2 regions of the Rahnella sp. Larv3_ips genome follow, and region 1 is predicted to be linked to the other one. Evidence: predicted binding sites of a transcription regulator. Region 1 holds the regulator's gene; the other holds the start of a gene.
What was found. Region 1 encodes PhoB, which activates phosphate uptake and scavenging genes when phosphate is short. Its sites were predicted from a motif close to CTGTCATAAAACTGNCNNAT; they were not measured.

Region 1 (9,970 bases):
CTGCGGGCTGAGGCAAATCTGGTTGATATCCAGATACTCAGCCGCTTCTGCAAGACGCGCTTCCACCGTTTTCGCCAGCTCCAGTTCGCCGGATTTTGTGGTGATCAATCCCAGAACCGCCTGCTGATGGCCTTTTTTGATGAAGCGCAGCGGCTCGAAACCACCGGAACGCTCGTTGTCATATTCAAGGAAGAAAGCATCGATGTTCACGCCGCCAAACAGGATCTCCGCGACCGGTTCATAGCCACCTTCTGAAATCCAGGTGGAGCGGAAGTTGCCACGACAAACATGCAGACCAATCACCAGATCGTCGGGTTTCCCGGCAATGGCTTTATTCAGCACGTCAGCGTAAGTGCGTGCTAACTCTTCCGGAGAATCCCCACGTTCGCGGATTTGCTTCTTCTGATCTTCTGAACACAGGTACGCCCAGACCGTGTCGTCGAGTTGCAGATAACGGCAACCGGCATCGTAAAACGCCCTGATGGCGTCACGGTAAACCTGTGCCAGATCGTCAAAATACGCTTTCAGGTCGGGGTAAACCTCTTTGCTGATGGCGTCACGGCCACCGCGAAAATGCATCACACTCGGACTTGGAATGGTCATTTTGGGCACCGCGCTGCCGCTGATGCTTTTCAGGAAGCGGAAATCTTCCAGCATCGGGTGTGCGCCAAAACCGAGTTTACTGACCACTTTGATGCTGCGTGCTTTCGTTTGTACGCCGTTGAACTGGATCCCCTGCACCGCGTCGTAACCTTCCACGCCGTCCAGCCCTTCGAAGAAATCGAAGTGCCACCACGCCCGGCGGAATTCGCCGTCAGTGACCACTTGCAGACCGGCTTCACGCTGCAAATCCACCACGCGACGAATTTCAGTGTCTTCCACAGCGCGCAGCTGAGCGGCATCAATCTCGCCGGCCTGAAACTGTTTACGCGCTTCTTTAATCGCCAGCGGGCGCAGAAAACTGCCGACAACGTCGGCGCGGAATGGAGGGGTTGTACGTTGCATGCATGACTCCTTTTAGGCACCCCGCGGCGTATGGCGGAATACCAATGATTTACAAAGTAAATAATTGCGTTGCGTTATATATAGACATCTGGATGTCTAAACGTCTTTGATTGGATAGTGTCATGCAGCACGCTTATCAGCAACAGAGGAATCTTCATGGGACGTGAATAAAATTCACGTTAGTGGGAAGAATGTTCATTTAGAGGAAATGTTCATTTGGAAGAGTAAGAAAGCCTGAAATCCGCAGATAACAGGCTTGAGAGGATTAAGGCTTAATGGAAGCTTGCGCACCGGCGTCTTGCGGAACAATCAACCGCGGCGCCAGCGTAAACATAAAGCGGGTGCCGACACCCACTTCGCTCATGACTTCCAGCCTGGCGTTGTGATGGCTCAGGGCATGTTTGACGATCGCTAAGCCCAGCCCGCTGCCACCGGTCTGGCGGGAGCGCGCTTTGTCTACGCGATAGAAACGTTCGGTCAGGCGCGGAAGGTGCTGAGGCGCAATACCCGGCCCGTTGTCGCTTATCTGGAACTGCGCGCCGTGCGGCGTTTGCTGCCAGTTGACTTCAATGCGGGTGCCCGCCGGGGTGTGATTGACCGCGTTGTACACCAGATTGGAAACCGCGCTGCGCAGTTGATCTTCGTTGCCAAAGACCTTCAGCTTGTCGTTTATACGGAATACGACCTCATGCTGACCGCCGCTCAGCGTCTGCACTTCACGCTCCAGCATGCCGAGCATCACCGGAATATCGACTTTCTCGTGCAAATCCATATTGGCAGAAGCTTCTATTTTCGACAGCGTCAGCAGCTGTTTTACCAGCCCGTCCATGCGTCGCGTCTGCTCCTGCATGGTATCCAGCGCTTTGGAACGAAACGGCTCTTCCAGCTTGGCGTCTTCCATCATTTCCAGATAGCCCTGCAAAACGGTCAGCGGCGTACGCAGCTCATGGCTGACGTTAGCGAAGAAGTTGCGTCGCGCGCCCTCGAGCTGACGCATCTGCGTGACATCCCGCGCCACCATCAGTAATTGCCCTTCAGAATAAGGCATCACGCGAAACTCCACGTAATGCTCATTATTCAGCTGAAGATTCAGTGCACGGCTGAAATCCCGGGCCTGGATCCAGGCGCGAAACTCCGGATAGCGCAAAAGGTTAAAGATGTGCTGCCCGTTGTCTTCCGGCCAGCGAAAGCCGAGCAGTTCCTGCGCCAGACCGTTACACCAGAAAATATTGCCCTCTTCGGTGGTCAGCACCACTGCATCAGGTAACGATTCTGCACCGCTGCGAAAACGTTTAATTAATTGCCCTAATTCGCGACGACGACGACGGTTACGCATCTGCATCTGGTTCAGCCCGTAGAAAAGCGGCTCCCAGCTCCAGCGCCCGTTTGGCGGGGTGATGCTGCGGTCAAGCCACAGCCAATGTGAGAGTTTAAGCTGGTTGTAATAGTTCCAGCCCAGCGCCGCCAGCAGCGACGCAAAGAGAAGCCAGCCAAAATGGCCGACAAAAATGCCGAGAATGATCGCTGGCAGGCAAAAGAGGAAAAATTCGCCGGCCAGCCGTTTCCATGACAAACGTTCTAACACACAGATTCTCCGCTGTGGGGATTAATAACGCGTTGAGAAACGGTATCCCGTGCCACGGACAGTCTGAATCATTCTGTCATGTCCACTGGTTTCCAGCGCTTTACGTAAACGACGAATATGCACGTCCACGGTGCGATCTTCCACATAAACGTTAGTGCCCCAGACGTTATTCAGCAACTGTTCGCGGCTGTAAACACGTTCTGAGTGGGTCATAAAGAAGTGTAATAATTTGAATTCGGTCGGCCCCATGTCGAGCGCCTGCTCGTTGGCCATCACCCGGTGAGAGGAAGGATCCAGGCTCAGCCCCTGCATGTCGATCACCTCTTCCACCGCCATCGGAGAAATGCGGCGCATTACCGCTTTGATGCGGGCAACCAGTTCTTTCGGAGAAAACGGTTTGGTGATGTAATCATCGGCACCCACTTCGAGGCCGCGCACCCGATCTTCTTCTTCACCGCGTGCGGTCAGCATCATCACCGGGATTTCGCGGGTCAGGGCTTCACGTTTAAGGTGCTTAATAAACTGAATACCGGAACCGCCCGGTAACATCCAGTCGAGCAGGATAAGCTCAGGATAAGGCTCGACCAGCTGGGCCACCGCGGAATCAAAATCTTCAGCTTCAACAGCCTGATAGCCATTTTGTTCCAGTACAAAACACACCATTTCACGAATAGGAGCTTCGTCTTCAACCACTAATATACGTCTAGCCATCGTAGGTCCTGCCAATAGGTTAGCGATCTTTTATTTGATTGCGGGCGCCATTATGCGTCAGTTTTGTGACAGATTTATGAATAGAAAGGATGGTTCATTACCCGGCAATTTAACAGCCATCTTGCTGAAATGCGTCCGATTTTCTCAGGACATCGTCCCCCGTCGGCGTTTATACTTTGCGCCATTGTTACCGCACCGCGAACCACAGGGAGTTTCATGCGCCTGATCCACACCTCAGACTGGCATCTTGGCCAGTATTTCTTTACCAAAAGCCGCGCCGCCGAGCACCAGGCCTTTCTGCGCTGGCTGACGGAACAGGTGGAAAATCATCAGGTTGATGCCGTGATCGTGGCCGGTGACATTTTCGATACCGGCTCACCGCCGAGCTATGCCCGCGAACTGTATAACCGCTTCGTGGTGGAATTACAACGCACCGGCTGTCAGCTGATTGTGCTGGCCGGTAATCATGATTCCGTCGCCACGTTAAATGAGTCCCGCGAGCTGCTTTCCTGTCTCAATACCCGGGTGATCGCCACCGTCGGCGAAGATCTGTCTGAGCAAGTGCTGGTGTTAAATCAGCGCAATGGTACGCCGGGAGCCGTACTGTGCGCGATCCCCTTTTTACGCCCGCGCGATTTAATCGCCAGTCAGGCAGGGCAATCCGGCAGCGACAAACAGCTGGCCTTACAGGAAGCCATTGCCGCGCATTATGATGCGCTGTGCCACGCTGCGCAGGCCAAACGCGACCAACTGGGTCTGCCGCTGCCGATCATCGCCACCGGCCATCTGACCACCGTTGGCGTCAGCACCTCTGATTCCGTGCGCGACATCTATATTGGGACTCTTGATGCCTTTCCGGCGCAGGCGTTCCCGCCGGTAGATTACGTCGCGCTCGGCCATATCCACCGCGCGCAGTGCGTGGCGAAAACGGAACATATCCGTTACAGCGGTTCCCCTATTCCGCTCAGTTTTGATGAGCTGAGCAAAGCCAAAAGCGTCTATCTGCTGGATTTCGACGGTGCCACGCTCAACGCCATCGACACGCTGGAGATCCCCGTTTTCCAGCCGATGCAAATCATCAAAGGCTCGCTGGCGGAGATTGAACAGCAGCTGGCGCACTTCACCGGAGGCGATGCCACAAAACCGGTCTGGCTGGATATTGAAGTGGCGACGCAGGATTATCTCAGCGACATTCAGCGCCGCATTCAGGCGCTGACCGCCGAACTGCCGGTGGAGGTCGTGTTACTGCGCCGCAGTAAAGAACAACGGATTCACAGCATCGATCAGCAGGAAAAAGAGACCCTCAGCGAGCTGAGCGTCAGCGACGTTTTTGAGCGCAGATTGTCGCTGGAAGCGGATACGGATGAACCGCGCCAGACGCGGATGCGCACGCTGTTCGCCCAGGTTGTCGAACAGGTCACCAGCGGTCAGAGCACGGAGGGCAGCGCACAATGAAAATTCTCAGCCTGCGTTTAAAAAACCTGAACTCGCTGGCAGGCGAATGGAAAATTGATTTCACCGCCGAGCCGTTCGCCAGCAACGGTTTATTCGCCATCACCGGCCCGACCGGTGCGGGGAAAACCACCCTGCTCGACGCCATCTGTCTGGCGCTGTATCACCAGACGCCACGCCTGAACGTCACGCCAAGTCAGAATGAACTGATGACCCGCCATACCGCCGAATCACTGGCCGAAGTGGAGTTTGAAGTGAAAGGCATCGGCTATCGCGCATTCTGGAGCCAGCGACGCGCGAAAAACTCACCGGACGGCAATTTACAGGCGCCAAAAGTCGAGCTGGCCTTGCTGGCCGACGGCAAAATTCTGGCGGATAAAGTGCGCGATAAACTTGATGCTATCGCCGAACTGACCGGACTGGATTTTGGCCGTTTCACCAAATCGATGATGCTGTCGCAGGGCCAGTTCGCGGCGTTTCTGAATGCCGACGCTAACGACCGCGCCGAACTGCTGGAAGAACTCACCGGTACCGAAATCTACGGTCTGCTGTCCGAACGCGTGTTTGAACAACATAAAGAGGCACGCGTCACCCTGGACGGTTTGCATCAACGCATGGCCGGTATCGAACTGCTTAGCGAAGAACAGCGCCAGGCGCTGGAAACAGAACTGACTGAGCTGAACGCACAGGAAATCAGCCTCAGCCGGCAGGCGCAGCAGCGCCAGCAGGATCTTAACTGGCTGCAACAGTGGCAGCAGGTGCAGCAAAAACTTCAGCAGTCTCAGCAGCAACTGAGCGCCGCCGAGCAGGAAAATTTGGCTGCCGCGCCGCAATTGCAGCAGCTGGCACGTAGCGAACCGGCAGAAAAACTGCGTCCGTTACTCAATGATCGCCAGCGTTGTCAGGATGAATCGCAACGTCTTGTGCAGCAACTGGCGCAGCTCACGCAGCAACAGGAACAGCAAATTGCACAAATGACGCCGCTGACTCTGGCGGTGGAACAGGCGCAAACCGCACGGCTGAAACAGGCGGAAGAACAGCGTCAGACGCAGACGCTGATTGAAGAAAAAATCCTGCCGCTGGATGGCGAAATTATCCAGTGGCGTAAATCACTGGCCGATACGCAACAGTCGGTCAGTGACGTGCAGAAACTGGTCAGTGAGCATAACGCGACGCGGGTGCAAATGACCGCCGAACGTCAGAAACTGGACGAAGAAAGCCGCCAGCATCAGACCCGCCAGACCGCGCTGACCGAGGCGCTGAACGCCGCACAACAGCGTCAGGCTGAGCTGGAAAAACAGCATCCGCTGGCAGCATGGCAGAAACGGCAAACAGAGCTGGCGCAGCTGCGCCCGGTGCGCCAGCAGCTGTATTCACTCGCGCAGATTTTCCCTCAGCTGAACCAGCGCGTGCAGCAACAGCAAAAAGATTTGGCGCAATATCAGACGCAGCTGGCCGAAGAAGAACTGCGTCTGGGCGCGATCCGCCTGCAATGTCAGAAACAGCTGGAGCACCTGAACGACGTCAAAGCATTGCATAAACAGGAAATGCTGATCGTCAGCCTTGAAGCTGAACGAGCCAATCTGCAAAGCGGCAAAGCCTGCCCGCTGTGCGGTTCCACATCCCATCCGGCCATTGAACACTATCAGGAGGTTAAACCTTCTGAAACGGCGCTGCGAGTCGAGAAAATGCAGCTGGAATTCGATGCGGCAAAAGCCAGCGGCATTGAGCTGGCAGCGAAAATCAAAAGTCTGAAAGAACAGCAAACACGCGTGCAAACCCAGCTGGAGCAGGAAAGCCAGCAACTGAATGCGCATACCGAAAACTGGCAGCGACTCAGCGCGCCGCTGAACCTGACATTCGGATTGCAGGATACCCTGGCCATTCAGCAGTGGCTGGCGGAACGCGACGAAGAAGAACAGCAGTCACAGGATCTGATTAACCAGCACGAACAGCTGGCGCGGGCGTTGCAGCAGGCGAAAGATGCCCTGAATGACGCCCTGAACGCGCAGCAGAAAGTGCAGCAGCAAAGCGTGTTGCTGACCGAACGCGTTACCCGACTGGAAGAGACGCAGGCAAAAACTCAGCAGGACTTTGCGCGGCTGCAAAAGCTGTTCACGGAAGGTGAGAAATCTCTTTCTGAACTGAATGCCAAACGCCTTGAACTGTTCGGTGACCGCCAGGTGGCGCAGGTTCGCGAGCACTTACATCAGCAACAACAGGCGGCGGAAAAAGCGGTCAGTGACGCACAGGGCGCGCTGCAAAAAGCGCAGGAACTGCGCGATAAGCTGGCCGGTCAGCTGGCGAGTACGCAGCAGCAACAGTTGCAGGCTACGGAGCAATTGAAGCGGGCGGAACAGGTGTGGCAACAAGCGCTGAGCGCCAGCGGATTTGCCGATGAAGCCGCGGTGACACTGGCCCTGCTCGACGATGTACTGCATCAGCAACTTCAGCAGCGCAAAGAACATCTGCAACAACAGCTGGCGCAGGCGAACGCATTGCTGAGCGATGCCAAAGCACAGCTGGAAAAACATCGTCTTGCCCGCCCTGCCCATCTGAGTGAAACAGAAAACGATCTCGAAGCCCTGACGGCGCAACAGGCGGAACTGGCGCAACAACTGAAAGCCTTACAGCAACGTTTGGGCGAAATAACCAATAAACTCAACGACGATAAAGCGCGAAGCGGCAACCAACAGGCGTTGATCGCTCAGATTGCGCAGGCACAGCTGACGTGTGACGACTGGGGCTATCTGAATCAGATGATTGGCTCCAGCGACGGCGCGAAATTCCGTAAATTCGCGCAAGGGCTGACGCTCGATCACCTGGTGTATCTGGCGAACCGTCAGCTGGAAAAACTGCATGGCCGTTATCTGTTGCAGCGTAAAACCAGCGATGCGCTTGAATTGCAGGTGGTCGATACCTGGCAGGCCGATGCGGTGCGCGATACCCGCACGCTCTCCGGCGGCGAAAGTTTCCTGGTCAGTCTGGCACTGGCGCTGGCGCTCTCCGATCTGGTGAGCGATAAAACCCGTATCGATTCGCTGTTCCTCGACGAAGGTTTCGGCACGCTCGATGCCGACACGCTGGACACGGCGCTCGACGCCCTCGACAGCCTGAATGCCTCAGGTAAAACCATCGGTGTGATCAGCCATGTGGAAGCCATGAAAGATCGCATTCCGGTGCAAATCAAAGTCACCAAAGTGAACGGGCTGGGTGTCAGCCGCCTGAGCAGTGAATTTAAAGTCTGAACGTCAACCCGCAGGCCATCCCGCTAGCAATCTTGCTACCGGTTGCCCTGCGGTGGATCCCCTCTCTGCGCATCCGCACAATAATCGCACCGTTACGGTGCGTCACAGCCTGTCAACCTGCTGAATTATCGGTTATTTCCTTCGGGTAACGATCTGGCACGCCCTGTGCTTACTGTTATGTATACAAGTTGCAGTACAAGCTGCACTGCCTGCAAAACAGCCAAGGGGATCGCCGATGAAAAACGACAAACCTGAAAACCTTCCGGTCAATACACAACGCCGCCAAATGATGAAATGGCTGGCGATTACCGGCGGTGTCATGACACTCGGCGGGATGATCCCGACCACCGTTTTCGCCGCCGATGATGATGAAATTCGCATCGGCTACTGGCCTATCGTCGGCGGTTTGCCTCTCTATGTCGCTCTCGAACAAGGGTTCTTCAAAGAGGCCGGGCTGAACGTGAAAGGCGTTAAATTTGCCAGCGCGCAGCAAATTGTTGAAGGGATGATCACCGGCAGGATCCACGGCTGCGCCAACGGTACGGCCACCGGCGCACTCGGGCTGGGGGCGATCACCTCGCCGGATCTGTTCAAAATCATCTGCTCGAACCCGTCCAATCATCAGTTGGTTCTGGATGAATTTCTGGTGCCGCTGAACAGCACCGCGAAAGCAATCAGCGATCTGAAAGGCAAAAAGATCGCCTGCGGTCCGGGGATCCAAAACGTCACCATGGCGAAGATCATTCTGGAGAAAAATGGATTCACCAATCCTTCCGTGATTGAACTGCCGGTCGGGCAACACGCGCCTGCGCTGGCCGCCGGACAAATTGACGGTGTGTATACGCTCGAACCCACCGGCACCGTCGGACGCATGAAAAACCTCTCCCGCACGCTGGAAACCGGCGTGATTTCGAAATACGTGCTCGGCAATGCGGACGCCCCGTGGTTTGGCGGCGCGGCGGCGCTGAATTCCAGCTTTATCGCCAGCAAACCTGAAGAGACGAAAAAGTTTATTGCCGCTTATCAGAAAGCGGTGGAATTCATTGCGGCGCATCCTGATAAAGCCCGTGAAAACGTCGCCGGTTACACCAGCATTGAACCTGCGCTGGTGAAAGAAGTGCCGCTGCCGGGCTTCGTGATGTATCCGGGGTTAAAAGGCGAGAATCTGCAATGGTTCCAGAAATTTTATGACGTCTTTACCGAAAGAAAAATCTTCAGCAAACCGGTGGATGTCGCTTCGCTGATCTATCAGGGATAAGGGGAAAAATGATGACATCACCATGGTCTTCAAGATTGTTGCCACTGATCGGCCCTGTCCTGTTGTTTCTGTTCTGGCAACTGGCAGTGAGCGCCAAATGGCTGAATCCGGTACTGCTGCCTTCTCCCGTCGACACGCTGGGCTTTATGTTTCAGTCGTTTTCGGATGTCTCCATGCGCACCGACATCGGCGCGACGCTATACCGCACGCTGGTGGCGTTCGGCTTCGCCGCAGTCATTGGCGTCCCGCTCGGCGTGATTTTGGGCAGCAATGAAAAGGTCTATCGCAGCCTGGAATTTCTGATCGACTTCTTCCGCTCCACGCCCTCATCCGCGCTGATCCCGCTGTTCATGCTGATTTTCGGCATCACGGATGCCAACAAAATTGCCATCGCCGCCTTTGCCGCCGTGCTGGTCATTCTGTTTAACAGCGCCTACGGCGTGATGAACGCCAAGAAAACCCGCCTGATGGCGGCCAGGGTGATGGGGATTTCCCGCTGGCACATTTTCAAAGACATTTTGCTGATGGAAAGCCTGGCCCAGACGTTCGTGGGTCTGCGTACCGGTGTGTCGATTGCGCTGGTGATCGTGATTGTCGCCGAAATGTTTATCGGTTCGGAAACCGGCCTCGGCCATCGGATCATTGATGCCCAGCAGGTCTTCAACATCAAAGACATGTACGCCTCGATCCTGATCACCGGTGCGCTGGGCT
Region 2 (9,970 bases), 390 kb from region 1:
CCTTGTAATGACCTCTCCAGGTTAATCATTGAAATAAACGAACAGGATAGCGAATTACGCAGCCGGTTTAACAGTCTGCGTAATTCGTTCAGTGATTAATATCCAATGCATTGTTTATAAACAGAATGATTATATTAACTTAGCGCAGTGAATTTTTTAAAGGCGAAGTTATTTATCCTATACAAGGGTTATTTTTTATAAACTCGAATGGTATTCTTTTCAGGTAAATTCAGGGTTTAAATTCAGATGGTGAATTTAAATAGGTCATCTATATATAAATATTGAGTTATTAAGCATGCGACAGAAGAAGGACTGATAATAAAAAAGGAGTGACTTGTGAAAAGACCATTAAAAATATCCCCGCTAAAAATTATTAAAACGCATGAGCAGCCGCAGTATTTGAAAATGTTATCTCACGGCGTCTGCTATGTTCATGGATCCCACAGCGGGAGCTTCGCCGGCCTGGTGCGCTTCCGGGCTTTGCTGAGCATGGAAGAAATCGATGGCACCGGCTGGTTTGCCCACCATTCACTGACGTCAGGAGAAAGAGGCTATTCTGTCGAGAATATTTATAAGAACCAGCCCATTTCTAAAGGCGTAAGTATGAATTATTTGCAGAATTATTTGGAAAGCGCAGGTAATTATTCATCAATGGGGTTAACCGGTCAGAATTTCCCTGTGTTGTATGGGTTAAATCAGGCGGTGGCTGTTCATCCTACGTTTATTGACCATCCCGTCAGTCAGGGGGGCATTAATATTGATTTTATTGCGGCGATATATGTACCCGAACTGAATGTCATTGACGCAAAAAACCAGCTGACGAATATCCCGCGCCTGCAAAAATTGGTTTATCCCCTTCTGTAACCGATTTTCCCTTCCGCACCGTTCACCCCGTACGTCTGTGACTTCTGTGGCGAGTGTTCACTTACTCGCCAATCCACGGTTTGCGGGGAGGGATGACAGACTTTGTGACAAATAGATTTGCAAATTGCGAGTGCTAAGACTATTCGCCTAACTTATAATTCGGCGGCTGTTTCGACATGATTTTATGACAACTTTCTTAAATACAGAGCAATGCATGTGAAAATCCGTCTTCTGGTTCTGAGCTTATTCGCCTTAAATACAGGCATGTTGTCTGCCCCAGCCGCGCTCGCTGCAAAGCACGAGCAGGCCGTCGCCCCGATGGTTCAAATTGCTTCAGGCAGTGCCATGGTGGTTGATCTTAAAAGCCACGAAGTGATTTACTCGCGAAATCCGGATGAGGTGAGGCCGATTGCCTCCCTGACCAAACTGATGACCGCCATGGTGACGCTGGATGCGAAACTTCCGCTCGACGAAGTCATCAATATTGATATCAGCAATACCCCTGAAATGCGCGGCGTCTTCTCCCGCGTGAAACTCAACAGTGAAATTACCCGCCGTCAGATGATTCAGCTGGCGCTGATGTCTTCAGAAAACCGCGCGGCCGCCAGTCTCGCGGCGCACTATCCGGGCGGTTACAGCGCTTTTATTAAAGCAATGAATGCCAAAGCCAAATCGCTGGGCATGACGCATACCCGTTACGCCGAACCAACCGGTTTATCGCCGCGCAACGTCTCCACCGCGCGCGATCTGACCCGTTTGTTGCTGGCTTCTCAACGCTATCCGCTGATTGGCGAACTGAGCACGACCTCTGAAAAAACCGCCGTGTTCAGCCATCCGTCTTATGCACTGCCTTTCCGGAATACTAACCATCTGATCATGAACCCGTCCTGGAGCATTCAGCTGACCAAGACAGGTTATACCGATGACGCCGGGCACTGTCTGGCGATGCGCACTACCATCAATGGTAAACCGGTGACGCTGGTGGTGATGGATGCCTTCGGGAAATTCACCGCCTTCGCCGATGCCAACCGTCTGCGCACCTGGATGGAAACCGGTAAAACGGTGCCTGTTCCGCAGATTGCGAAAAACTACCGTAAACAGAAAGATCAGCAGAAGTCGCAGCCGAGCGTGGAAGAGGCTCAGGACTGATTTTTGCGTCAGCCTGAGTCGCATAAGCGCGTTGATGAGCAGAAATCAGATGAAAAAAGTCCGGCGCAGTGGCCGGACTTTTTCTTTTGTGCGCAGAAACGTTCAGACGTGCCGATCAGAAGATCAGTTTAAATACCCCTGTCAGGGTCAGTAAGCCGACGATAAAGATAATGGCGATAATCCACAGAATAATTTTCATATTTTTTCCTTAATCTACTCTTAGTCTTCACCGGCCTGATGTGCTAAGCCAATGATATTTCACCTTGAGTATAGCCACTCTTTCGATTTTCGCCTTTTTGTTGCCTGTTACTGAGACACGGCGGCCCGCAGGCCACAAACCGGTGCGGTGAGCGGCGTCCCGATCTGTGTCAGTTCTGCCGCACCCGTCATCGAAGCCTGAGCCAGCGCCACGCAGTCGGCGCCTTGCCGGTAAGCGGTGTCAGCGGCAGCGGCAATCGTTTGCAGATAGCCCGCCAGATTTCCCTGCTTAAATTTCTCCCATGCTCCCGCTACCAGCCGGACCTCCAGCACCGCCAGCGGATGCCTTTCTGCCTGTTCAAACAGCCGCCGGGTGGTGTCCAGGGTGCTTTCCACCGCGCAAAGCACCACCACGTTTCCCGGCGTTTTCATCGCCTGCTCTGCCAGCGCCTGATCCACGCGAAAAACCGGTGCCGGGCTGCTTTCGTTTGCCAGCGTGGCCGCAGCCCCGAGCGTTGAGCAGGTCAGCAGCACACGGTCTGCATGGGTGGCAAGGCTGCGCAGGAGTTGTGCAGTTTGATGTTGCAAATCCGCCGTCATGCCGCCGGTGCTTTCCGCCGCAGCCAGTAAATCTGGCCGGGAGAGATGCGTTATTTCATGATGATCAAGCCCAAGCTGGCGGGCGGCGTTATCGAAAACGGCAATATTACTGTCGGCGGTGTGTAAGCAGGTGATGCGCATAGCGGCCTCCTTGAGAGATTCAGCCTTTACGTTAACGGTTTGTGGGGGGAATGGGGAGTGGCTGGCGCCGGTTAACACGCGTTACCGGGTGTTCTGGCTGCCCATAACAATCATAACGCATTGATAAAAATACATTATTTTATTCAGCACTCCGTCTTTCCTGCGAGCATAAACGGCGTCAACAATAACTGGCGACGGGATCGAGATGAAGGGCGGATATGCTGCGAAGTCGGTTATAGCGGTTAAGTTTGTTTTCGTGTAACTCACCACCGTTACCGCCACGCGTAACATGCTAATTTATCTGGAGTTATTTCTTTGCTCAATGCAACGACCTCAAACATAGATACATTAAAATCGGTGTGTTAAACGAGCAATAAATTGATTTGAGGTGGTTATTTATACAGTGCAAACTGGTTGCAGATTAAGGATATCTGAACAGGGAAACACATGTGAGGGATAACCAACTATGTATCAGCTCAGCACAATGGATATATCGCCCGTCAACCCGACGCTCTATTTCCCAGGCGCACCAGCCTGGCCGGAAGCACCCAAGGAGAAATCGCTAATGGAAAAGCTTTTGCAAAATCAGATCAACAGTATTGAAAAGCAGGGAATTAAAACCGGTGAGGAACTTGCTGGACTGAATTTGCGTGTGGGGAAGGTGGAACAGCAGGTCAGTCAACTGACCGACGTGGTCACGGATACCCACCTCCGAGTCGGCAAGCTGGAACACCAGATGGTCACGCTCACTGAAACCGTGACAGATATAGGGGTGCGTCTCGGGAGAACCGAGCAGAGCGTCGCCCGCATCGACGGACACCTGCTGAGGATTGACGATCATCTGGTCCGGATCGATAACCAGTTTGAGCGTGTAGATGAGCGTTTTGACAAAATCGATCAACGATTTGAAAAGGTAGACGCACGCTTTGTGAAAATTGAAGCTTCCCTGAGCGGGATGCAGGCCATGTTTTATGATCTGATGATTCAACAGACCCGATGGATTATCAGCATGATGCTGGTGTTAGTTGGCGTGACCTTTACCGCTGCACGCTTTATTCATTAAAGGCGACCCGAGGCGGCCAATGATCCTTCATGCAGAATTGGCCGCCTCTGCAGATTCAACAATAACGGCTATAATTTAGACAGGTCGCCACCTTCCTTGTGCCTCAGTGTAACGGGCATTCCCGAAGGTTTATCACCGCACGCCGCTGGCGGCTTTCGGCGTACAAGGGGGTGTTTCATGGTAAATCATGTCTGGGGACTGTTGTCCCATCCAGGTCCCGAACTGCAACAAATCCAGCGTGAACGGGAAACCGTTTCACATGTGTATTCTCATCATGTTCTTCTGATGGCGCTTATTCCGGTTGTCTGTTCCTTTATCGGAACCACGCAGCTTGGCTGGAATTTCGGTGACGGGCAGAAACTGCTGGTTTCCATGTTCACCGCGTCCTACATCGCCGTTATTTTTTATGTTCTGATGCTCGGTGCTGTCGCCCTGATGGGGCGAATTATCTACTGGATGGCGCGTCGCTATGACAGTCGTCCGACACTCAACAACTGCATCGTGTTTGCCGGTTACGTTGCCACACCGATGTTCCTCAGCGGGATCGTCGCGTTATATCCGATGGTCTGGCTGTGCCTGTTCGTCGGTATTATTGGTTTGTGCTACAGCGGATATCTGCTGTATCTCGGTATTCCGAACTTCCTGAATATCGACCGGCGCGAAGGCTTTCTGTTCTCCAGTTCAACTCTGGCAATGGGTGTTCTGGTTCTTGAGCTGCTGCTCGCGCTGACGGTGATCATGTGGGGTTACGGAACTCAGCTATTTTGATCTGCACTGCTCCCTCCACAGCGAAGGGGAGGGAGCAACAAACTAACCCCGCATAATCCATGCTCCAGGATTTGTTATTCCTGCCAGTTTTTCAACTTACTGGTTTTTCCTATTCCCGGATTGAAGCTGTTGGTGGGATCGGCCTGTTGGTAGAAGGCTTTCAGGTGCGGTTTCGCCATATACAGATGCCCGACGTTATGCTCGGCCGGGTACTCCGCGCCTTTGGCGTCGAGAAGCTCAAGCATCCTGTGTTTCAGCGCCTTGCTGTTCGCGCCTTTTTTGACGATGTAATCCTGATGGAAAACGTGGCACATGAAATGGCCGTAATACAGTTTTGCCACCAGCTGGTTATCGATATCCTCCGGCAGGGTTTCAAACCATTCGCGGTCATTGCGTCGCAGCGCGATGTCCAGTGCCAGAATGTCCTCCACCTCTTTTTCATGCACTGCGTGATAACGCACCGCGGCACCCGCTGCGGCGAAGCGATGCAGGAAAGCTTTTTTACCTTCATCGGCAGAACAAATAAAGAAATCGCCCTGACCGTCACTGAAGAATCGGGTGAGGAAGTTTCTGGCCTCATCAATGCCCTGACCTGACATTTTCAGCAGCAGATGATGTTCAAAACGATCGCGGTATTGTTTCATCCGGGGAGGCAGATGATTGGGCAGGGCTTTGCTCAGGCATTGCATGACGCGGTCGCTGAAGTTTTTCGGCAGAAAAGGCACTTTGCTGGCGTGGGCATCGAATTTACCTTTGGCGGTAAACATATCCGGCATTTTATCGGTGCCAAGTTTGTCGATCATCATGAAGGTGTCTTTGCCATAGACTTCGGTGATATCGAAAATGTCACGATGCATGTATTCGCCCGCAACAGGCAGATGAGTGAAGTCACGCAGGATCTGACGGCGCAGTTCAGTGAGGACGGCGGTGTCATTGGTGCCGATGTAAAACACCTGCTGCTGGGTTTCTGCCGGGAAAGTGTCGAGGCGTACCGCAAAAACCGCCAGCTTTCCGGCACAACCTGAGGCCTCAAACAACCGGCGCTGGTCGGCGTTAAAGCGTGACGGCGTATCAGCATCCACTTCACGAACGCGTGAGGCGTATTCGTTATCGGACGCCAGCCGCTTATCGTGCAGGATATCGGTTTCAAGATATTCCGCTTTTTCCAGACGCGTCAGGATCTCCTCGGGTGTATCACCGAGGTTGATACCCAGATGATTAATCAGCTTCAGCTCTCCCTGCTCATCTATCTGTGCGTAGAGTGCCATTTCGGTATAGGCCGGGCCGCGTTTGACCAGCGAGCCGCCGGAGTTATTGCAGATCCCGCCGACAACGGAGGCACCGATGCAGGATGATCCGATCACCGAGTGAGGTTCCCGGTTGTACGGCTTAAGCATTTTCTCCAGCTTATAGAGTGTGCTGCCGGGAAAGCCTATCACCTGATGGCCGCCGTCGAGCAACTGGATCTTATCCAGCTTCAGCGTGCTGAAAATAACAATGTCGCGGTCGTAATCGTCCCCGCTGGGCGTCGAGCCTTCGGTCAGGCCGGTATTGGCAGCCTGCATGATGACGATTTTATCGGCCGCGATGCACACTTTCAGCAGTTGCCACTGTTGCAGCAATGTCTGCGGGAATACGACCGCCAGCGCTTTGCCTCCGCCGGAGCGAAACCCTTTACGGTAGCGCTCGGTGTTGCTGTCACCGGTCAGAACATGGCGGATGCCGGCAATCTCTTTCAATGCGGCGATGAGTGTCTGATTATCCATTTCATCTTCCTTTTTTGACGTGATGCGCATTTGGCACCCCTACAATCATAGACTTATTCCAGCGTCTTTTTGTCATGCGCTGTCCATTAAATCGTCATTGATGTGTCATAAAACTCGCGCTTAATGAACGCCAGATAATGAAAGCAACCGAGAGACAGCATCATGGCGCAAGCACAACTTAAGCTGGCACAGGCTGAATATCCTCAGGCCGGGACACAGCATCTGAACAAAGTACTCGACGTCAAAGGCCTGGTGAAATCCTACAAATCCGGCCAGCGGGTTCTTAATGACATTAATTTTGATCTGCACGCCGGTGAGTTTGTCGCGGTGATTGGCCGCTCCGGTGCAGGAAAATCTACGCTGCTGCACGTTCTCAATGGCACCATTCCGTTAACCGACGGCAGCGTGGTGTGTCATTACGAAAATGGTGAACAGCAGGAGCTTGCCGGGCTGACCGGCAAAGCGTTGCGCCGCTGGCGTTCCGGTTGTGGCATGATCTTTCAGGATTTTTGCCTGGTCCCGCGTCTGGATGTACTGACTAACGTGTTGCTCGGGCGTCTGAGCCATACCTCAACTTTCAAATCATTCTTTAACCAGTTTAACGACGAAGACCGCGCCCGGGCGATTTCCCTGCTGGAATGGCTGCACATGTTGCCGCATGCGTTACAACGCGCCGAAAATCTTTCCGGCGGGCAGATGCAGCGGGTGGCGATATGTCGCGCACTGATGCAAAACCCCAAAATTTTGCTGGCCGATGAACCCGTTGCTTCTCTCGATCCAAAAAATACCCTGCGCATCATGAATGCACTGAAAAAAGTCAGCGAAGAAAATATCGCAGTGATGGTGAATTTGCATTCGGTCGAACTGGTGAAAGATTATTGCACCCGTGTTATTGGCATTGCGAAAGGGCAAATTATATTTGATGGTCATCCTGATCAGTTAACTGACGGGATCCTGCATCAGTTATACGGTGAGGAACATGAAGCCGTAGCGGTTTAATTATAAGACTCAATTTTGGCACGCTTTATTTCTACTTTCTCTCAATCTACACAAGGTTACCATTACATGAAGAAGTTATTACGTCTGGCAGTCTTTGTTGCAGGTTCCTTTACCGCAATGCACAGCATGGCAGAAGATGCGCCTAAAGAACTGAACTTAGGTATTTTGGGCGGGCAGAATGCGACTCAGCAAATCGGGGATAATCAGTGCGTCAAAGATTTCTTCGATAAAGAATTAAATGTGGATACTAAACTGCGTAATTCCTCCGATTATTCAGGCGTTATTCAGGGGTTATTAGGCAAGAAAGTCGACATGGTATTAAGTATGTCTCCGTCGTCTTTCGCGTCGGTTTATATTAATAACCCGAAAGCAGTGGATCTGGTGGGTATTGTGATCGACGATACCGACAAATCCCGCGGTTATCACTCGGTTGTCGTGGTCAAAGCCGACAGCCCGTACCAGAAAATTTCTGATCTGAAAGGTAAATCCTTTGGCTTCGCTGACCCGGATTCCACCTCCGGTTACCTGATCCCGAATCAGGCGTTCAAGAAAGAGTTTGGCGGCACAACGGATAATAAATACAACAACTTCTTCTCCAGCGTTACCTTCTCCGGCGGCCATGAGCAGGACATTCTTGGCGTGCTGAACGGCCAGTTCGAAGGCGCGGTGACCTGGGCTTCAATGATTGGTGACCGTGAAACCGGTTATACCTCAGGGGCATTCAACCGAATGATCCGCATGGACCATCCGGATCTGATGAAGAAAATCCGTATCATCTGGGAATCTCCGCTGATCCCTAACGGCCCGATTTTAGTGCGCAGCGATTTGCCACCGGCATTTAAAGCCAAACTGGTTTCTGCCATCAAGAAACTGGATAAAGAAGACCACGCCTGCTTCGTGAAAGCCGTCGGCGGTAAACAACACATCGGTGAAACGTCGCTGGCGGAATATCAGCAGATTATCGATATGAAGCGTGAGCTGACTAAAGGCGGTCGTTAATCCGTAGTTTCCTCCTCCTTCGCAGGGGGAGGAATTATTATTATCTGTAAACCGGAAATATTATTTTGAATAAAGATTTCAATCGTTATTATCAGCAGGTGCGCGGGAAACAAAAGCGTGAAGCGCTGATCTGGTCAGGATTGATGCTGGTTTTATATCTTTGGTCAGGCAATGTTTCCGAGCTAAATCTGAAAACCATTATTGTTTCCGCGCCGAGTTTTTTTGATTATATCGGTGAAACGGTGCCGGTATTGCACTGGCCGTTGTTATTTGCTGATGGTCATACTGAAGGGTCTTTCGCTTACTGGGGCTACCGGCTTAATATTCAGTTGCCGCTGATCTGGGAAACTATTCAGCTGGCACTTTCGTCGACGATTTTATCCACCGCGCTGGCCATTATTCTGGCATTTCTTGCCGCCAATAATACCGATTCGCCAAAATGGATAAAATTCAGTATCCGCACGTTTGTCGCTTTCTTACGCACCATGCCGGAACTGGCCTGGGCGGTGATGTGCGTCATGGCCTTTGGCGTGGGGGCAATCCCCGGTTTTATCGCGCTGACATTACATACCGTTGGCAGCCTGACCAAATTGTTTTACGAATCCATTGAAACCGCCTCGGATAAACCGGTGCGTGGCCTGCGTGCCTGCGGCGCAGGGCGACTGCAGCGCATGCGTTTCGCCATGTGGCCGCAGGTGAAACCGATTTTCCTGTCCTACAGTTTTATGCGCCTTGAGATCAACTTCCGTCAGTCCACCATTCTCGGGCTGGTCGGTGCCGGTGGCATCGGGCAGGAGCTGATGACCTCAATCAAGCTCGACCGTTATGATCAGGTCAGCATGACCTTACTGCTGATTATATTGGTGGTATCGATAATGGATTATCTCTCAGGAAAACTGCGCAAACGCGTTGTGGAGGGCACTTTCTGATGTTAACCGATGCGCTTGAACCTCATGTTGTCAGCAGCCTGAAACAACAGCACGGACATTTGTTTGCCGCGCAGCGCCGCTATCTGCGCTACCTCGCGATACTGGCCGTGGTGATTACGCTGTATTACGTCTACTTTTTCAGTTACTTCGGCATTCCGTGGAGCGAAGTGGTGCGCGGCAGCCGTGAAGTCGGGCGCTATTTCCTGCGCATGTTCGTCTGGCACAACGTCTCCGAATGGCCGTTTATGTACTATTTTTCGCAAATTGGCATCACGCTGGCGATAGTTTTTGCCGGCACGATCACCGCCTCTTTCCTGGCATTGCCGTTGTCATTTCTGGCTGCGCGAAACGTGATGAACACTCCCTTGCTCAGACCTGTTTCGCTGATCGTTCGCCGGCTTCTTGACGTGCTGCGCGGGTTGGATATGGCGATCTGGGGGCTGATTTTCGTTCGCGCCGTCGGCATGGGGCCGCTGGCAGGCGTGCTGGCGATA

Region 2: phnC (phosphonate ABC transporter ATP-binding protein) is a predicted target of PhoB. The motif match lies at 6,652-6,671, and genes of this name have one in related genera.

The regions. Positions count from the first base shown of each region.
Region 1 is NZ_MJIB01000005.1:688,033-698,002, forward strand. Features, by position in the region: gene ED901_RS12085 (cobalamin-independent methionine synthase II family protein) at 1-1,005, opposite strand, end outside; gene phoR (phosphate regulon sensor histidine kinase PhoR) at 1,271-2,590, opposite strand; gene phoB (phosphate response regulator transcription factor PhoB) at 2,612-3,301, opposite strand; gene sbcD (exonuclease subunit SbcD) at 3,518-4,756, shown strand; gene sbcC (exonuclease subunit SbcC) at 4,753-8,001, shown strand; gene ED901_RS12110 (ABC transporter substrate-binding protein) at 8,237-9,259, shown strand; gene ED901_RS12115 (ABC transporter permease) at 9,271-9,970, shown strand, end outside.
Region 2 is NZ_MJIB01000005.1:294,041-304,010, reverse strand. Features, by position in the region: gene ED901_RS10150 (VOC family protein) at 1-8, shown strand, start outside; gene ED901_RS10145 (hypothetical protein) at 337-864, shown strand; gene pbpG (D-alanyl-D-alanine endopeptidase) at 1,075-2,013, shown strand; gene ED901_RS10135 (aspartate/glutamate racemase family protein) at 2,320-2,952, opposite strand; gene ED901_RS10125 (hypothetical protein) at 3,419-4,015, shown strand; gene ED901_RS10120 (Yip1 family protein) at 4,193-4,783, shown strand; gene dld (D-lactate dehydrogenase) at 4,858-6,549, opposite strand; gene phnC (phosphonate ABC transporter ATP-binding protein) at 6,712-7,548, shown strand; gene phnD (phosphonate ABC transporter substrate-binding protein) at 7,615-8,547, shown strand; gene phnE (phosphonate ABC transporter, permease protein PhnE) at 8,613-9,476, shown strand; gene phnE (phosphonate ABC transporter, permease protein PhnE) at 9,476-9,970, shown strand, end outside.